DNA from 4 places in the Brucella sp. NBRC 12953 genome. Region 1 is predicted to be linked to each of the others. Evidence: predicted binding sites of a transcription regulator. Region 1 holds the regulator's gene; each other region holds the start of a gene.

Region 1 (4,297 bases):
CTGCGACAGAAGCATCGCGCCGATTGCATCGACATGCTTCTTATCGGCGGTATAGCCGAGAGATACATTTTCCGCAGCAGGAGCCGTTTCATCAAATGTCGGCTGATAGCTTGCCACCTGTGTCATAACCGGCTTTTCAGCTGGTTTGACAGGCAGAGCAGCCAAACGATCACCACGAGCCTGTGGGCCGACGCCGCCATTCTGCTGGGTTTCTGTCGTCTTCGCTGCTTCAGCCAACGCAACCTGCACTGTTGGCTGTGCCTGCGGAACAGTCGCATCCTGCTGGTCGGTTACGTTGTAGAACGGACCTTCAGGCATGGATGGTGCCTGTGGAGTAGAAGCATAGGCCAGATTGTACGGGGTCTGTGGAACCGGATTTTCCAGTTCGCCATCGCGACCACGCTTTTCGTAGAAGGAGTTTCCGCCAGCAACCAGCACGTAATGCATGTTGCGGTAAGGGAACTTCAAGCCAGCCGTGTGGAAGAACATCGAGTTCTTAAGTGAAGGATGACGCTTGCCCTTAAGAACAGCATCGGCTGTTGCCTGAACGTCAGGCATAGCCTTTGAATTCATCTTGCGTGTCAGAACGCCGGGCGCAAACTGGTTCTTCTGACCAACAACGCCGCAGATCGTATCCGGATAGCTACCCGAAGCGAGGCGGTTCATCACGACCGTACCAACGGCCATCAGACCATCGGGGCTTGAACGGTTGGATTCGAAGAACATCGCACGTTCGAGGCATTCGCGGTCTTTGGCGGTGTATGTGAAAGTCTTGACGCCATTGACTGTCTTGACGTGGCTAGCCGCCGCCGTCTTTTCGGTTTTGGTTTTGGTCGTGCCACTGGTCGTCGTGCAACCCGTCACCAAAAATGGCGCAACCAGCAGCCCGAGAATAGCGGGCAATTTCCATTTCGAAGCGCGCGTCAACGGCTCAGTCTCATAGTTAGGACCCTTAACTGATCCAACCTGGCCTCCGCCCCGCAAAAGGCGTTTGAAACCTGGCTGTGGTGCCACCGCATAAAACTATGCAGCAGATTTGAACTAACAGAGCAGCCTTTGCACATCCTTCTAAGATGCCCGGCGCTCCAGCCAAATAGAACGAAAATCATAAAATAAACGTTCTGCTGTCACTCATTGCATTCAAGGTTTTAGAATTTTTAGGCCAAAAAAAGGCGAATGGTCAAATTCCAAAAGTCACGACACCTCCAAAACAGAGGCAGATTGAACCCGAATCCAGAGCTTAATTTTCCCCACAAACCCCTTAAATTTATTAACAAATCCTTAACGTAATTTAGCAAATCTTATAAGTTATTGATTTAACGCGATTCAATTTGCTGAAATACAGGCCACATCACTGCCTTATTTCGCCGATGTTTCAAGATTTTACGCAAGCGTCTTTTTAAGCTTTTTCGATGCTGCTTTTGACCTCGATTTCGCCGGATCTTCAACTTTGTCACGATCATTGTAACATCGTGTGATACTGGCCGTTTTGGTACGTTGTGGATATTGAATTCCGAATCGGAAGGTCGGAACTGAGTCGCAACGTTCTTGCCCATTATGCAAAACGGCCCGTCGCATTTTCAGCAACGAGCCGCTTGTATAGGGTTCTGCAAATCGAGATTTGGTTATCCGAATGAGTATCCAGCACCGCGTACCGTGCGGATAGGATCAAGCGCGCGACCAACGTTGATCGCCTTGCGAAGACGTCCGACATGCACGTCAACTGTTCTATCATCGACATAAATGTCTGGCCCCCAGACGCCATCGAGTAGCTGACTACGCGAAAAGACACGGCCCGGTGACATCATGAAATATTCGAGCAGGCGGAATTCTGTCGGTCCGAGACGGACTTCCTTTTCCTTGCGATAGACGCGATGCTGCTGGCGGTCGAGAACAAGATCGCCGACTTTCAGCACATGCGACAGCACACTCGGATTGGCGCGACGGAGCATGGCTTTGACGCGAGCCAGCAATTCCGGTGTCGAAAAAGGTTTGACGACATAATCATCGGCACCCACGCTCAGGCCACGAACGCGTTCGCTTTCTTCACCGCGTGCGGTCAACATGATGATCGGCAGACGCTCTGTTTCCGGCCACTGGCGCAGACGGCGGCACAGCTCGATCCCGGAGACACCAGGGAGCATCCAGTCCAGAATAAGAAGATCCGGCACATTTTCACGAAGTGCGATTTCGGCTTCATCGCCGCGCAGCATCGCATCAACCTGATACCCCTCGGCTTCGAGGTTATAACGCAGGAGTACACTCAGGGCTTCTTCGTCTTCAACCACAGCAATCTTGGGTGCCTGTGACATCCAGTATTTCCTATCCAAAATTTAGAGCGCCTGTGATCCGACTAAATTGGATCATGCTCTAAGCACTTGTTTTTATCGCATATACTTCCCAAAATCGCTTCGCACTTTTTGGGATGCGCTTGAGGCAGCGGAAGATACAAGCCCCCGATCGACCGCGTGCCGTCGCGTTTTTCATATTCATGCAGGCATCTGGACCGCACGAATGCGGTGCCAGATATTCTTAGGATTTACGCGCCTCGTCCACGACGATACCGTGGCTCAGGTCTTCTTTTGGGCGCTCCGCAGGCATTTGCAGACCGGTCACGATGTAATAGACCGTCTCAGCAATGTTGGTTGCGTGATCGCCAATGCGCTCGATGTTCTTTGCGCAAAACAGAAGATGCGTGCAGGCGGAAATATTGCGCGGATCTTCCATCATGTAGGTCAACAACTCGCGGAACAGCGAAGTGTACATCGAGTCAATTTCGTCATCGCGGTCGCGAACGACGTTGATCTGCTGTACCGAGCGCGTTGCATAGGCATCGAGCACGTCCTTGAGCTGGGTGAGAGCCAGCTCAGCCAAGGTTTCAAGGCCGCGATAGAGCTTGACCGGCTGGCGAGATTCCGAAACTGCAGCAACGCGCTTGGCAATATTTTTGCCAAGATCGCCAACGCGCTCCAGATCGGCAGAGATGCGGATCGAGCCGATGATTTCACGCAGATCGACAGCCATTGGCTGGCGCTTGGCGATAATCATCACGGCCTTATCATCAATCTCGCGCTCACTTGCATCGAGGATGAGATCGTCGGAGATAACACGCTGGGCAAGTGCATTGTCGGCATTGACAATCGCTGCAACGGACTGCTCGACCATGCGCTCTGCATGACCGCCCATCTCGGCGATCTTATGCGTGAGGAACTGCAGTTCTTCGTCGTAAGCGCTAACAGTATGCTGAGACGCCATAATAGACCTCAATGTAAATTGCGGGGAAGCCAAACAGCTTTGTTTTCAAACCAGCCGCCGCTCCCGTTCCAATTAATTAGCCAAAGCGACCGGTGATGTAGTCCTGCGTGCGCTTTTCGGTCGGTGCCGTGAACATCACGTCCGTATCGCCCACTTCCACCAGATTGCCCAGATGGAACATGGCAGTACGCTGCGAAACGCGTGCGGCCTGCTGCATGGAGTGTGTAACGATGACGATGGTATAGTTCTGGCGCAGTTCGTCGATCAGCTCTTCAACCTTGGCGGTCGCGATCGGATCGAGTGCCGAGCAAGGCTCATCCATCAAGATCACTTCAGGGCTGACGGCAATAGCGCGCGCGATGCACAGACGCTGCTGCTGACCACCGGAAAGACCGGTGCCGGCATCATGCAGACGATCCTTGACCTCTTCAAAGAGGCTGGCCTTCTGCAAGCTGGTGACAACGATTTCTTCGAGATCGGTCTTGTTGCGGGCAAGGCCGTGAATACGTGGGCCATAGGCGACGTTTTCAAAGATCGACTTCGGAAACGGATTTGGCTTCTGGAACACCATGCCAACGCGAGCGCGCAATTCAACAACGTCGATCTTCGGATCGTATATGTCTTCGTTGTCGAGCGTGATCTTGCCCGCGATGCGGCAACCTTCGATGGTGTCGTTCATGCGGTTAAGCGAACGCAGGAAGGTAGACTTGCCGCAACCCGAAGGACCGATCAGCGCTGTGACCATCTTTTCCGGAACTTCCAGATCGACTTCGAACAGAGCCTGCTTCTCGCCATAAAACACGCAGACCTTGTCACCGCGCATCTTAACGGAGGGGGCGTTGGTGTTCATCTTTTCTCCTACGGCTTTTTCGAGAGATCGTTCAGTCATGAGATTCATCATTTCTCTCCCGTTTACCAGCGGCGCTCAAAGCGGCGGCGCAGAATAATTGCTGCAATATTCATTACTGCTAGGAACAGGAGCAGGACGATAATAGCGCCTGATGTCCGTTCTACAAAGGCACGCTCGGCTTCATTGGCCCAC
Region 2 (4,297 bases), on a different contig from region 1:
CGTCGCTGTCGCCGATGCCATAAGCGGTAGCGTGAGACCTGCATAGGTATCGATCATGCCAAGATCGACGATGACCTTATAGGTCGGCAGGATACGCACTTCGACCGGCAGCATGAGCGTGACGAAGATCATCCAGAAGAAGAACATGCGGAACGGAAAGCGGAAGAACACAATCGCGAAAGCCGACATGAAAGAAATGATAATCTTGCCGACTGCGATCAACATCGCAACCACGAACGAGTTCCATAGAAGCCGTTCGAGGCTCACGCCAACCACACGTTCAACGCCACCGAAAATGGCGTCGCCATAATTCTCCATCATATGCCCACCGGGCAGAAGCTGGATTGGCGGGCGAATAATATCGCCTGAGGTAAGTGTCGAAGCGACAAAGGTATAATAGATCGGAAAGGCAACCACGATGATCCCGATAATGAGGATCAGATGGCCTAACAGATTTGAGACTGGGCGTTTTTCAATCATGGTCGCCTCACTCACGAATAATGCACGCGCTTCTCAATGAAGCGGAACTGGAATGCGGTCAGGGCGATCACGATAATCATCAGAATAACCGACTGCGCCGAGGAGGAGCCGAGGTTAAGATTGACGAAGCCGTCGTTATAAACCTTGTAGACCAGGGTTTCAGTGGCTTTGGCAGGGCCGCCGCCGGTTACAGCATGGATAATGCCGAATGTATCGAAGAACGCGTAGACCGTATTGACCACCAGCAGGAAGAATGTCGTTGGTGCCAGAAGCGGGAATACGATCGACCAGAAACGCCGCGCGCCGCGCGCGCCATCAATGGCCGCTGCTTCAATAAGCGATTTCGGAATTGCCTGAAGTCCTGCAACGAAGAACAGGAAATTGTAGGAAATCTGTTTCCAGGCCGCAGCACCTACGATCATGGCCATGGCTTGATTGCCATTGAGCAATGGGTCCCATGCAAAACCGCTGCTGCGAAGCAGATAGGCAAGCGTGCCCATGGCAGGATTGAACATGAATAACCACAACATACCTGCAACGGCAGGCGCTACGGCATAAGGCCAGATCAGCAGGGTACGGTAGAATGTCTTGCCGCGAATGACACGGTCGGCAGCAGTTGCAAGCAACAAGGCTGCGCCCATGGCAACAAAAGCGGTCAGAAGATTGAAGACAATCGTAACCTGAACGGAATGCAGATAATTGGAGTCGGATAGCACATTGGTAAAATTGGCTAACCCGACAAATGTAGATTTCAGCCCGAATGCGTCTTCACGCATGAAGGACTGATAAATCGCCTGACTTGCTGGCCAGAAGAAGAAGATCACAGTCAATATGATCTGCGGTGCCAGCAGGAAGTAGGGTAAGATTTTATTTGGAAACGTGACTTTCTGCACGGGGAGTTTCCTTGCGGATAGCAATGCCGCCAAGCCCTTGGGGCAGGCGGCACGCTTTAGTTCATCAGATTATTGAGCTGCAGCAATCGCTTCGTTCGCGCGTTTTACAGCGTTATCGAGAGCAGTCTTTGCATCCTGCTTGCCGCCGAGCATGGCTTCGAATTCTTCGTTCAGAATATCACGCACCTGTGGCAAGTTGACGAGACGCACACCCTTGGAGTTTTCCGTTGGTGCCTTGCCCATCATCTGAAGGATTGGCGTTTCGCGACCCGGGTTCTTTTCATAGAAGTCCGAGTTCTTGGTTGCTTCATAGGCGGCCATAGTCACAGGCAGGTAGCCGGACTTTTCATGCAGCTTCTGCTGAATTTTGGTCTGCGAAAGGAAGTTGAAGAACTGCGCAATGCCTTTGTACTGGTCATCGCTGAGACCAGCAAACACCCAGAGACTGGCGCCGCCCGGAATTGTGTTCTGTGGGCCATGGCCTTCATAATAAGGAAGCTGACCGATACCGTAGTTAAGGCCAGACTTAATAACGTCACCAAGACCACCCGACGATTCCGTCAGGATTGCGCATTCACCCGACGTGAAGAGCTGCTTGGCTTCAGATGTACGACCGCCATAACGGAAGGTGCCATCCTTGGCGAGATCGGCAATTGCCTGGAAATGCTCAACGAAGAGTGGCTCGTTGATCTTGAGTTCGACGTTGGTGCCACCAAGACCGTTTTCATTGGTGCCATAGGAAACATTGTTCCATGCGGCAAAGTTTTCAGTCTGAATCCATGTGAGCCATGTCGAGGTAAAGCCGCAAGCAGAGGCGCCGCTCGACTTGATCTTCTTGGCTGCTTCAAAAACTTCCGGCCAGGTCTTTGGTGGGTTGTTTTCGTCAAGACCAGCCTTCTTGAATGCGTCCTTATTATAATAAAGGATCGGCGAAGACGAGTTGTATGGGAACGACAGCATCGTGCCGTCTGGCTTCGAATAATAAGCAACAATGCCTGGCAGATACTGCGACTTGTCGAACTTGAATCCACCCTTTTCAAGCACGTCTGCAGCTGGAACCATAGCGCCTTCGGCAGCCATCATGACACCGCTACCAGCGTCGAAAACTTGAATGATCGCTGGCGGCTGCTTGGAACGGAATGCAGCAATGCCTGCGTTCAACGTTTCAGGATAGCTACCCTTGTAAACAGGAACGATCTTATAATCGCTCTGGCTTTCATTGAACTCTTTTGTAAGTTCAATGATCATTTCGTTGTTGGCGCCAGTCATACCGTGCCACCAGCTTAGCTCCGTCTGAGCGAAAGCCTGTGAACCAATGGTGAGAGCAAGAGCGCCAGTGAGCGCTGAAGTCGTGATCAGACGGGTAAGCATATTTCCTCCTCGGAAATGAGGTTACGTAAACATCAAGAGCGAATTTACCGCTCGAGGTGCCGGAACCTGCATTATGGTTATTACACTTTTATGACTGCAATTTTGCTCGGGATCAACTTCTCACTCGCAATAATAGAATAAATTCGAAAATGTTAATGGTTAAAAGGAAAAAAAACGAAAAAGAATCGATAAATATTGGGGAGAAGATGTGGATAGCTTGCCAAGCAGTCTCTGACGAGAAGAAGTCAATGGAGGTATGTCGTTAGCCGCCTCACAAAGCCGCCATTTATGGCGTTGCCAATTACATAAGCGATAATGTATTTAAGGCACTATTAAAAGTAACCCATAAAATTCAATATTCTCAGGGGCTTGCGCGGGAGAAAGAATCCGAATTATCTGCTGTCGATTTTGCGACGCTGCCGGAGTTTTCACTTAATCTTCAGGCAATCTACGCAAACGTACATTATGACATTCGCATACATGGAGCCGCCAAGGTTCCATGAACCGCCTGACGGAGTTTCCATGCCCATTCATGCTGACTGGAATGCAGCGTCTTTATCTGCAAAAGTTTTTTCCAGAACGTGGAGCAAGAATGAACCCGGCGGGGTAATCATCGGATTTGACACCCATGGTGTTAAGTTTGCCTATGCAGGTGGTTTGGAAAGCCTGCCGTCCGGCACACCTTTTACGGCCAATACGGTCGTTCGTTATGCATCCATCACCAAGCATGTTTTTTGCGCCATGGTATTGCGTCATGCTGATGTAATCAGTCTGAATGACAGGCTTGGCGATCACCTTCCAGAACTGCAAAGCCCACTGGCAGATGTTTCCGTCGGACGCGCACTTGATATGACATCAGGTCTGCCCGATGTGCGCGAAAGTCTGACCTTATTGGGCTTATCGGTCTACACGCATACGGACGCGGACAGCCTTATCGACTTTCTGTCGTCGATGACGCGGCTGAACTTCAGTGCTGGCAGTGATATCTCCTATTCGAATACGGGATATAGGTTGGTTGAAGCAGCACTGGAGCGCAAAGGATTGAGTTTCAACGACTTCGTGAAATCTGAAATCAATGCGGTTCTGGACACTTCCCTTGAAGTTCCAGATGTCTGGGCCGACCCGGTTAAAGGGCTTGTTCCCGGCTATTGGAAAAACGGAGATAAATGGCAGGAAAGTTCGGCAGGCTTGCATCTATCAGCATCGGGCAGCCTTGCAGGTAGTGGAATGGCTCTCACCAACTGGGCGCAAGCGCTCCTTAAAGGTGAAGGTGCATTTAGTGGGTTGCTTTCGACGCTTTCAGCGGAACACTTTTTGAGCGACGGTCGCCCGACAGGCTATAGCCTTGGCCTGCGGTGGAACGAAATCAATGGCAAGCGCTTCGTCGGCCATGGTGGATCGCATCCCGGCTATAAAAGTTATTTTCTTCTCGACCCAGCAGACAAAACAGGCATGATTGTTGTCTGTAATCGAGAAGATGCTGATACATATAAGATTGCCCGTGACTGCATGGCTGCTCTCAACGGGCTGTCGCTTCCTGAAATGACGACAGC
Region 3 (4,297 bases), on a different contig from region 1:
AGCGTGCCTGTTCGATGGCTGGGCGGCAGAAGTAATAGAAGTGATAGGCGCTGCGCGGAATGCCAGCCTGCTTCGCGCCGTTCCAATGCTCGGTGAAACGGTCATCAAAGCGGTCGCCGCCTTCTGTTGCCTTGATGAAGGCGAACGAAATGCCGCTGCGGCGTACCGCATTCCAATCAACATCGACCTGATATTTTGAAACATCCGTACCATGGATTGGATAATGCCACGGTGTGCGGCCCGTCCATTCAAACGGTTTTCGATCACCGAACCGCGGTGCATTGACGGCTCCTGTCGGGCGCGCCATCTGCTGCATCGAATTGCCCGACTTTTTAACGTCGGCGAAGTCGTAGTCGACTGTGGTGCAGCCGGCTAGAAGTAACATGCCAAGGGCTAGAATGCTGCGGTTGGCCATACGGTTCATACAGTGGTCCCGGTGTCGCGAATCAATCTTAACAAGGGTTACGCGATCCCGATGCTGACGTCATCAGTCAGCGGGCAAAACTTTGCGGGAAATAGATTGTGTCGCACCAGTTGCGGCTTATTCGGCGCGGATGGTCGCGATCCATGCAAAGCCGCGATAGAGCACTTTGTGTCTTGATATGGCGCCTTGTTCCGCGGCCATGTGGTCTGCGACAGTGAAGAGATCACTACGAGGCGTCACATGGAACCAGCGAAGCCAGGTGAAAAGTGCTTTCTTAAACCAGTAGGGCAGACCTTGCTGATCTCCAAAGTCGACTATGTGAAGTTCGCCACCCGCTTTGAGGTGGCGAATGCTTTCCCGGATAACAGGTTGCCATTGCGGGATCATCGAAACGGCATAGGAAATGAAGATACGGTCGAAATCGCTTTGACCAAAAAGCGCTTCGGGGTTGAAATGCGTGGCGTCGGCGCGTTCGAGGCTGGTGCGCTCGGCAATCCCGGCCCGCTCAGCCGCACTGTGGGCCGTTTCCAGCATCTCCGCTGAAATATCGATGCCAAACAGTTTTGCGTCCGGGTAGGCTTGGGCGGTCTTGACGAGATTGCGGCCTGTGCCGCAACCGATTTCGAGAACATGGCCATTGGACGGAACATTGAGGCCAGCGATCATTGTATCGCGGCCAAGGAGATAATATTTGCGCGTTGCATCGTAAAAATGCCGTTGCCGCTTATAAACCCGGTCCATCAGGCTGGCATGATCGATGCCCTGAGCCCGTCCGCGACTGCCCAATGGATTAACGCCCATATCAAGCGTCCTTTAATGTGTAGAGGTGAAAGCCGCCATATATAGAAGAGCGGTCGCGATCATGTAGCGCGCGCGATTCATCTTCGCGGTAATCCCAATGGGCCAGGATTGACGGATCAACACGGCCCGGAAGCAGGCTTGGTTCTGCTGCCGTGCGGAAGATGACGCGGGCACCGGGCGCTGCTGTGCGTGTGATTTCGCTCCAGAGCGCGTTGAGCTGGCCGTCATTCATCCAGTCCTGTGCGTCGAGCAGAATATAGCGATCCACGGATGAGGCTGGCTTCTGTGCAAGGAACTCGGTGTAGTTGGCGTTTTGAACCGTCATGCGGTCCACGCGGGCGCGCACGGTTTCAAAATTGGCGCGAGAGAGATAGGGCGGCAGGGGGCCGGTTTCCTCATTGCCGCTATAGCCACGTCCGAAGGCCTGCCAGGCGAAATAATTTTCAGTCAGCGGAAAGGCGCAGGCGAGTTTTTCAAGGCGTGCACGAAGGACGAAAGCCATGTCGCCATTACCGGCGGTTGCCAGCGCATCATATTGCTGCGGCGGAATGCCAAGGCCAAACAACGATGATTTACGAGCGGTGGCCCAGCGTACCATGCGTTTTTCAAACAAGGGTGCGAGTGCTGTATCGAAGAATGTCCGCTGCTCTTCCATTGTGCGTGCCTTGAGAATGTCACGCGGGTCAATGCCATAAAGGCGGGCAACGCGGTGCCCCATGCCGATGAAGACACCCAGAAGGCCGTGACGATACAGATCACGCGAGAAGATTGAGATGCGCTGGCGGCCACTCAGTTTGCGTTTTTCCCAGTAGGCGCGGCTTTCTTGATCAAGATGCGGGCGGATAAAGCGCTGGTAGGCTGCGAGATTGGCCTTGTCATCAGCCTTACCATAGAAGCGATAAAAGGTGGCATAATCGGGCAGGTGCTTGAGTGCTGCGAGCTTCAGGCGATTGAACGCCACATGCGCACGGTTAAGATCGACGGCCTCGACGCGAGCCGGATCGGCGGTCAGGTAGGAAAGCGCGTTGCAGCCGCCTGACGCGATGGTCACGATACGATGGCCGGGCTGAATGGCGAGCGCAACCATGTCGACTTCCGGGTCTTCCCAGATTTGTGGATACACCAGCCCCTTAAACAACCAGGCAAAAAGACGCTCTGAAAAGCCCTGTCGTGAGAGCGCATGATTTTGTGTGACGGCGCGTTGAAGGATCGTTCCGTTGGCGTCTTGTCCTGTCATGCCATGCTCCCCGTTTATTGAGCGCATTCCGAATTCTGAATTGGTTCGGGCAAGATGCGCGAAGTTTTAAAGGCGAATCCGACCTTGCTTGCGCAAGTTAAACATCTGCCAGTGACAGGGGCGTGACGGCAGTTTTACGGGAAAATCATGGTTAAAACTTTGTTATTATGGCGTTTTGTTACGAGCAGTAAGACTATTTGAGAGAACCTTTCCGCATGCTCGCCGTTTTTTGTTGTGACGTTGGCATCGTCGTAAAGCATCGCCGGGGACTAAAGAGCGATGTGGCGACTGTCTTCGTAGGTGATTGATCGGATGAACCGATCAGACACGGAAAACCAAAGCAGCGTTGGCTAAATCCCCGCAGCGCTGATTTTTAGGGAAGGAGAGCCATTATGAAAAAGTTTCTGGTAAGTGCGGTAGCTGCCGTATCGTTCCTCGGACTTGCTGCCTGCAGCGACAATTCGAAAGATACGAATAGTGCGCCGTCCACCCCTGCGCCATCAGCGCCGGCAAATAACGATACAACAACGACTCCGTCGACCCCAGCACCGGCACCATCGACACCGGGCACGGGTACACCTCCTGCAAATTAAATTGCAGTTGGTTTATGTGAACCGCGATCAGTTCGCGGCTGAATGGCGGTCTGTTTTGCAGGCCGCCATTTTCCCCGAAAGGAGCAAAGTTGATGGATAACTCTGCAGTAGTCGTCAATAAAGACAGTATGACTGCGTTTTCCATGTTCAAACGCAGGCTTTCTTCGGTTATGGCTTTTGTTATGAGCCGTCATTTTTTGTTTTTGATTTCCGCTGTTGTTCTGGTTGCCCTTGCTGCTTGCGGCAAAGGAGAGGACGAGCAGGCTGCTGCTCCAGCTCAGCCAGAGCAAAACACATCTGCTCCAGCCCCATCCAGTGATACACAGGCTGGACCAGATTTAATGAAGGCTTTGCAGGATAATGCTGGCGTCATAACTCCCGAACAAAAGGCTGCAGCGATTGAGCGTGCGCGCACCAATGCCGAAGCTGCAGCCAAAGCTGTGGGTCAGAGCGTTGAGCAGGCACAGGCCGCAGGCGAAGCGGCGGCGAGTGCTGCACAGCAGTCGTTTGAGGCTCGTCAGGCCGCGCAATAATCGTCTTCACAGGCAGCGATATTTTTCTAAATTATTGTTTTTTCGTCGATTGCAACGGGTTGTTGTTTCCAGCCTTTACGGAATTATATAGAAACGATTCATGTCGATCTGGGTCCGCATCGGTGAGTTCGTCACCTCTGTAACGCTGAACGCTATTTCCAGCGTTATCGAAGCCGTGCGCACGGTTTTTGAGGGCGATGCAGATACGCGTCGTCGCGTTGCATTTTCCATTGCCATGATCGCGCTGTCTGCAAAAATGGCAAAAGCGGATGGTGTGGTGACGCAGGATGAGTTTCGGGCGTTCCAGAGCATTTTTTCAGTGCCGCCAGAAGAGCACGCCCATGTGGTTCGTCTCTATAATCTCGCTCAGCAGGATGTGGCGGGCTATGAAAGCTACGCGCGTCAGCTGGCAGGTCTTTGCCGCGAAGGCGACGATAATTGTCATCTGCTTGAAGATATTCTCGACGGTCTTTTTCATATCGCGACCGCTGACGGCTATGTGCATGACAAGGAAATGGCGTTCCTTGCGAGCGTTGCTGAGATTTTCGGTTATGACGAGGAAGGCTTCGAGCGCATCGCACTCCGCCATGTCAATCGCGGAGAGGGTGATCCTTATGCCATCCTCGGGCTTGTTCGCGGTGTGTCGTTTGAGGATGCGCGCAAGCGCTACCGTTCATTGGTGAAAGAGCACCATCCTGACCGGCTTGTT
Region 4 (4,297 bases), on a different contig from region 1:
ATCGTGTTGCAGAAGTTCCGCGGCGAGCTTCAGATGCTCGATGGCCGTGGTGAAGGCGGCGGCGAAGGTCGCTCATTCGGCGGTGGTGGCGGTGGCAATCGCAACCAGATGTCGGATTATTCCGGCGGCGGCGGTGATTTCGGTTCCTCCGGCCCATCCAATCAGGGTGGCGGCGGCGGTGGTTTCTCCCGCGATCTCGACGACGAAATTCCATTCTGAGAGCGGATATAATCTGCTTTATAAGATAAACACGATAAGGCGCTGTTTTTACAGCGCCTTTTCTATTGGTTGTTAGCGGCCAAAATCAAAGACAGCACAAACTAGGAGCGCATTTAAAGCGCATCCTCACAAGTGCGAACCGGTTTTGGGAACAAGATGCGCGTAAAAACAAAGAGATAGAGCAGTTCCAATGATTCGGTTTTAACAGAAACCGCTCTAAAGAGGCTTATCAGTGTGGTCTATCCGGATATGTGATCTGCTCGCCGTCTTCTTTCGTGAATGAAGCAACGGGATTTTCCAGAAGAGGCAGAACCAGTTCTGAAGGGCGGCATAGTCTCGTGCCGAGCGGTGTTTCTACAATAGGCCGATTGATCAGGATTGGATGAGCCATCATGAAGTCGATCAGCGCGTCATCGCTCCATTTCGGGTCAGACAAGTTGAGTTCGACATAAGGTGTGCCTTTCTCGCGCAACAATTCCCGCGGCTTTACATTCATGGCCGCCAGAAGCCCTGTCAGACGTTCCCGTGTAGGCGGGTTTTGTACATATTCGATGATGACTGGTTCTTCACCGCTGGCGCGGATGATTGCCAACGTATTGCGCGAAGTGCCGCATTTCGGGTTGTGAAAAATAGTCACTGTCATCGGCGTTTTCCTGCCTGAATTAGTTACAGAATAATTCCTTAAACTTGAATCAGTTTAAGGTAAAACTATGCTGTAAATATAAAGTGTTAGAGCGACTTTTGTGCGCCAAAAAGGGCGCACGGCGCACTCGTGGATTGAGTTTGTCGTTTGAATCCCGGCTGACACTTATGCTGAGCAAATGTTAGAATCAGACCACTAGTGCGTGATTAAAGCCGCTTCTGGGTCGCTTTTAGCAGTATCTGAATTAGTATGATCTAGTTCATGTCATTCATCTGAGGGTCGCCGGGATAAGTCTCGATTGAGAATTCCATATTGTCGGCAGAGAACCGGGTGAGCGAATATTGGATCGGTTCCCCATCTGTGTTCACATTGATAGCCTTGGCTGTCAGCACAATGGCGCCTGGCGAAAGTTTCAAATGTTTCAGATCATCCGAATCTGCATGTCGGGCGGATATGATTGTCGATTTGCGGAAATAATCCGTAAGACCTGCTTTTCTGAACGCCACGGTGACAGAACCACTCTCTGCATAGTCCGTAGTGATTTCCGGAAATTTTTCGGCGCTAATCCAAAGTGTAGCGCGCGACACAGGGCGTCCGTCGGCACTGTGTAAGGTTTCCAGTTGCGTAACAGGTGAACCGATCTCAATCGCAAGAGCTTCGGCTATGTCTTGAGAAGCGGGCACTGTGTCGGAAGCGAGCAATGCGCCCTTCATGTCGCGTACCTGCGAAGCCAGCGATTGTGAAATACGCGTGCGGCGCCCGATCTGGTAGGTGAGGCGTTTTGCATTGGCGATAAAGGTGCCGCGTCCTTGTTCCGCGCGCAATACGCCTTCCTGCGTAAGAGCCGCAATTGCGCTGCGCACCGTATGGCGATTGACGCCAAATCGTTCTGCCAGGTCCATTTCGGCTGGCATACGCGCGCCCGTAGCAAGTTTCCCGGCCATGATGTCGCCGCGTATCTCGTCGGCAATCTGCCGCCAGATGGCTACACCGCTGTTTCTCTCAATCCGTCCGCTCTTTTTCATCTGCGCCTTTGTCGTCAATTGTCATCGTCCTGTCATTGGCAGGGTGTATTCATTCTGGTATTGTATAGTTGTCTATATGAATAGACAATTAAGGCGATCAAGTCAACCGGATTAGATAGGGCGGATAAGCTCATGAACACGACGGGGCATACTACGCGGCACAGCACAGTTGAAAGTGGAGGTGGCTCCACCGCTGGAAGCAATTTGGCGCCGGATGCAACGCAAGCAGCACGTCAGGCCAGTATGGCGCTCCTCGCTCGCGCAAGCGGCGAAGAATTGAAAACGTTCTGGCAGAACTGGGCAGACAAGCCTGAATTTGAAGTTTTGCGTGGTCCGGAAACCGGACTTGTTATGATGCGCGGTAGTATTGGCGGTGGCGGTGCTCCGTTCAATGTTGGCGAGGCAACCGTCACCCGCGCAACTGTTCGTCTGGCGAATGGCTCGGTTGGGCACTCCTATGCGCTGGGACGTGATCAGGAAAAGGCGAAGCTGGCTGCACTGTTTGATGCGCTCTGGCTCGATGAGGCCACCCGCGATGCGATCGAAAGCAGCGTGCTCAATGCATTGCGTGGTCGTGTCGATACTGCGGATGCAAAACGGCGCGGCGAAGCTGCTGCCACGAAGGTCGATTTCTTCACAATGGTTCGGGGAGATAACTGATGCTCCATTCTTCTTCTGCATTTGAAGGCGGACTGGCTGATCCAGTCAATGAAGCGCAGTCGGCGTTTCATGCAGTCATGCACGCAATGGCCAATCCTGGTCGTATCCATTCGCTGCCTAGTGCGGCTGTGCCATCAAAGCCGCTTACGCCTGAGCTTGGCCTGATCGCAGCAACGCTTCTTGATCACGACGCAAGCGTCTGGGTCGATGCTGAAATAGCAGCCAATCAGGACGCAACGGCATGGCTGACATTCCATACCGGTGCACCAATCGTCGGCGATCAGTCGAAAGCGCAGTTCGCACTTGTAACGGATGCGCAATCGTTGCCGGCACTTGCTTCCTTCGCGCAGGGAGACCCTGAATTTCCGGATCGTTCGACGACTGTTGTTCTAGCAGTTTCGTCGTTGACGAGTGGGCAGGGTTTCAGCCTCAAAGGCCCGGGCATCAAGGATGAAACTGTGCTGACTGTTGATGGTTTGCCGCAGGATTTTGCTGCGCAGTGGCGTGAAAATGGCGTGTTGTTTCCGCTGGGTATCGATCTGGTGCTCGTCGCTGACGGCAAAGTCGCAGCGCTTCCCCGCACCACGCGTATAGCAAGTTTGGAGGATTGATCCATGTATGTTGCTGTAAAGGGCGGTGAAACCGCCATCCGCAATGCCCACCGTCTGCTTGATGATCGCCGTCGTGGCGACCGCTCGGTTCCGGCGTTGCGTCTTGACCAAATTGCCGAACAGCTGGGTCTCGCCGTTGATCGCGTCATGGCCGAAGGTTCGCTTTATGACCGAGAACTCGCAGCACTTGCCGTGCGCCAGTCGCGGGGCGATCTGATTGAGGCAATCTTTCTGGTTCGTGCCTACCGCACAACCCTGCCGCGTTTTGGCTATTCGCTACCCCTTGAGACCGCGAATATGCTGATCGAACGCCGCATTTCGGCCACCTATAAAGATCTGCCCGGCGGGCAGCTGTTGGGACCGACATTTGACTACACGCATCGTCTGCTTGATCCGGAACTGGCGGGTGATGTCAGTGTTCCCGAGCCGGAAGTGCGTGCGACTGAGCCTGAAGAAACGCCACGCGTGACCGATATTCTCGGTGTCAACGGCATGATCGAAGAAGACGGTGCGATGCCGGAAGGGCATGAGCCGGGCGATCTTACCCGCGAACCTTGGACGTTCCCGATGCCGCGTGATCTGCGCTTGCAGGCTTTGGCGCGCGGTGATGAAGGCTTCCTGCTGGCGCTGGGTTATTCCACGCAGCGCGGTTATGGCAACACGCATCCATTTGTCGGTGAAATCCGCATTGGCGAGGTGGAGGTTGAATTCGATGTGCCTGAGCTCGGCTTTGCCGTTTCGCTTGGCCGTGTTCAGCTGACCGAATGCCAGATGGTGAGCCAGTTCAAAGGCTCGTCCAAGCAGGCTCCACAGTTTACTCGTGGCTATGGTCTGGTGTTCGGACAAAGCGAGCGCAAAGCCATGTCGATGTCGCTTTGCGACCGGGCGCTGCGTGTCCGCGAATTCGATGCGGATGTGACAGCACCCGCGCAGGACGAAGAATTCGTCATCTCCCATTCCGATAATGTGCAGTCGACGGGCTTCGTCGAGCATCTGAAATTGCCCCATTACGTGGACTTTCAGGCCGAGCTTGATCTCATCCGCCGTATGCGTGCGGAATATGAACAAGCGAACAACGAGACTGAAGTTTTGGCAACCGAAGCAGCAGCCAATATCGGCACAGGCAAGGAAGCAGCAGC

What was found. The regulator PhoB, encoded in region 1, activates phosphate uptake and scavenging genes when phosphate is short. The targets are predictions, from matches to a motif close to TGTCATNNANCTGTCAT.
Positions count from the first base shown of each region.
Region 2: the regulator PhoB is predicted to act here: its motif matches at 2,824-2,840, upstream of ugpB (sn-glycerol-3-phosphate ABC transporter substrate-binding protein UgpB).
Region 3: the regulator PhoB is predicted to act here: its motif matches at 2,574-2,590, upstream of ABWV94_RS11210 (BtaA family protein).
Region 4: the regulator PhoB is predicted to act here: its motif matches at 1,907-1,923, upstream of phnF (phosphonate metabolism transcriptional regulator PhnF).

Region 1 covers NZ_BAABSV010000002.1:471,363-475,659, forward strand. The annotation lists gene ABWV94_RS06120 (cell wall hydrolase) at 1-927, opposite strand, end outside; gene phoB (phosphate regulon transcriptional regulator PhoB) at 1,626-2,312, opposite strand; gene phoU (phosphate signaling complex protein PhoU) at 2,533-3,255, opposite strand; gene pstB (phosphate ABC transporter ATP-binding protein PstB) at 3,332-4,105, opposite strand; gene pstA (phosphate ABC transporter permease PstA) at 4,168-4,297, opposite strand, start outside.
Region 2 covers NZ_BAABSV010000006.1:251,310-255,606, forward strand. The annotation lists gene ugpE (sn-glycerol-3-phosphate ABC transporter permease UgpE) at 1-480, opposite strand, end outside; gene ugpA (sn-glycerol-3-phosphate ABC transporter permease UgpA) at 492-1,373, opposite strand; gene ugpB (sn-glycerol-3-phosphate ABC transporter substrate-binding protein UgpB) at 1,443-2,744, opposite strand; gene ABWV94_RS16155 (serine hydrolase domain-containing protein) at 3,267-4,297, shown strand, end outside.
Region 3 covers NZ_BAABSV010000004.1:190,068-194,364, reverse strand. The annotation lists gene ABWV94_RS11220 (glycoside hydrolase family 25 protein) at 1-424, opposite strand, end outside; gene ABWV94_RS11215 (class I SAM-dependent methyltransferase) at 542-1,225, opposite strand; gene ABWV94_RS11210 (BtaA family protein) at 1,227-2,462, opposite strand; gene ABWV94_RS11205 (hypothetical protein) at 2,855-3,055, shown strand; partial or broken gene ABWV94_RS11200 (hypothetical protein) at 3,188-3,588, shown strand; gene ABWV94_RS11195 (J domain-containing protein) at 3,689-4,297, shown strand, end outside.
Region 4 covers NZ_BAABSV010000001.1:660,239-664,535, reverse strand. The annotation lists gene ssb (single-stranded DNA-binding protein) at 1-219, shown strand, start outside; gene arsC (arsenate reductase (glutaredoxin)) at 449-862, opposite strand; gene phnF (phosphonate metabolism transcriptional regulator PhnF) at 1,117-1,887, opposite strand; gene phnG (phosphonate C-P lyase system protein PhnG) at 2,020-2,547, shown strand; gene phnH (phosphonate C-P lyase system protein PhnH) at 2,547-3,158, shown strand; gene ABWV94_RS03230 (carbon-phosphorus lyase complex subunit) at 3,162-4,297, shown strand, end outside.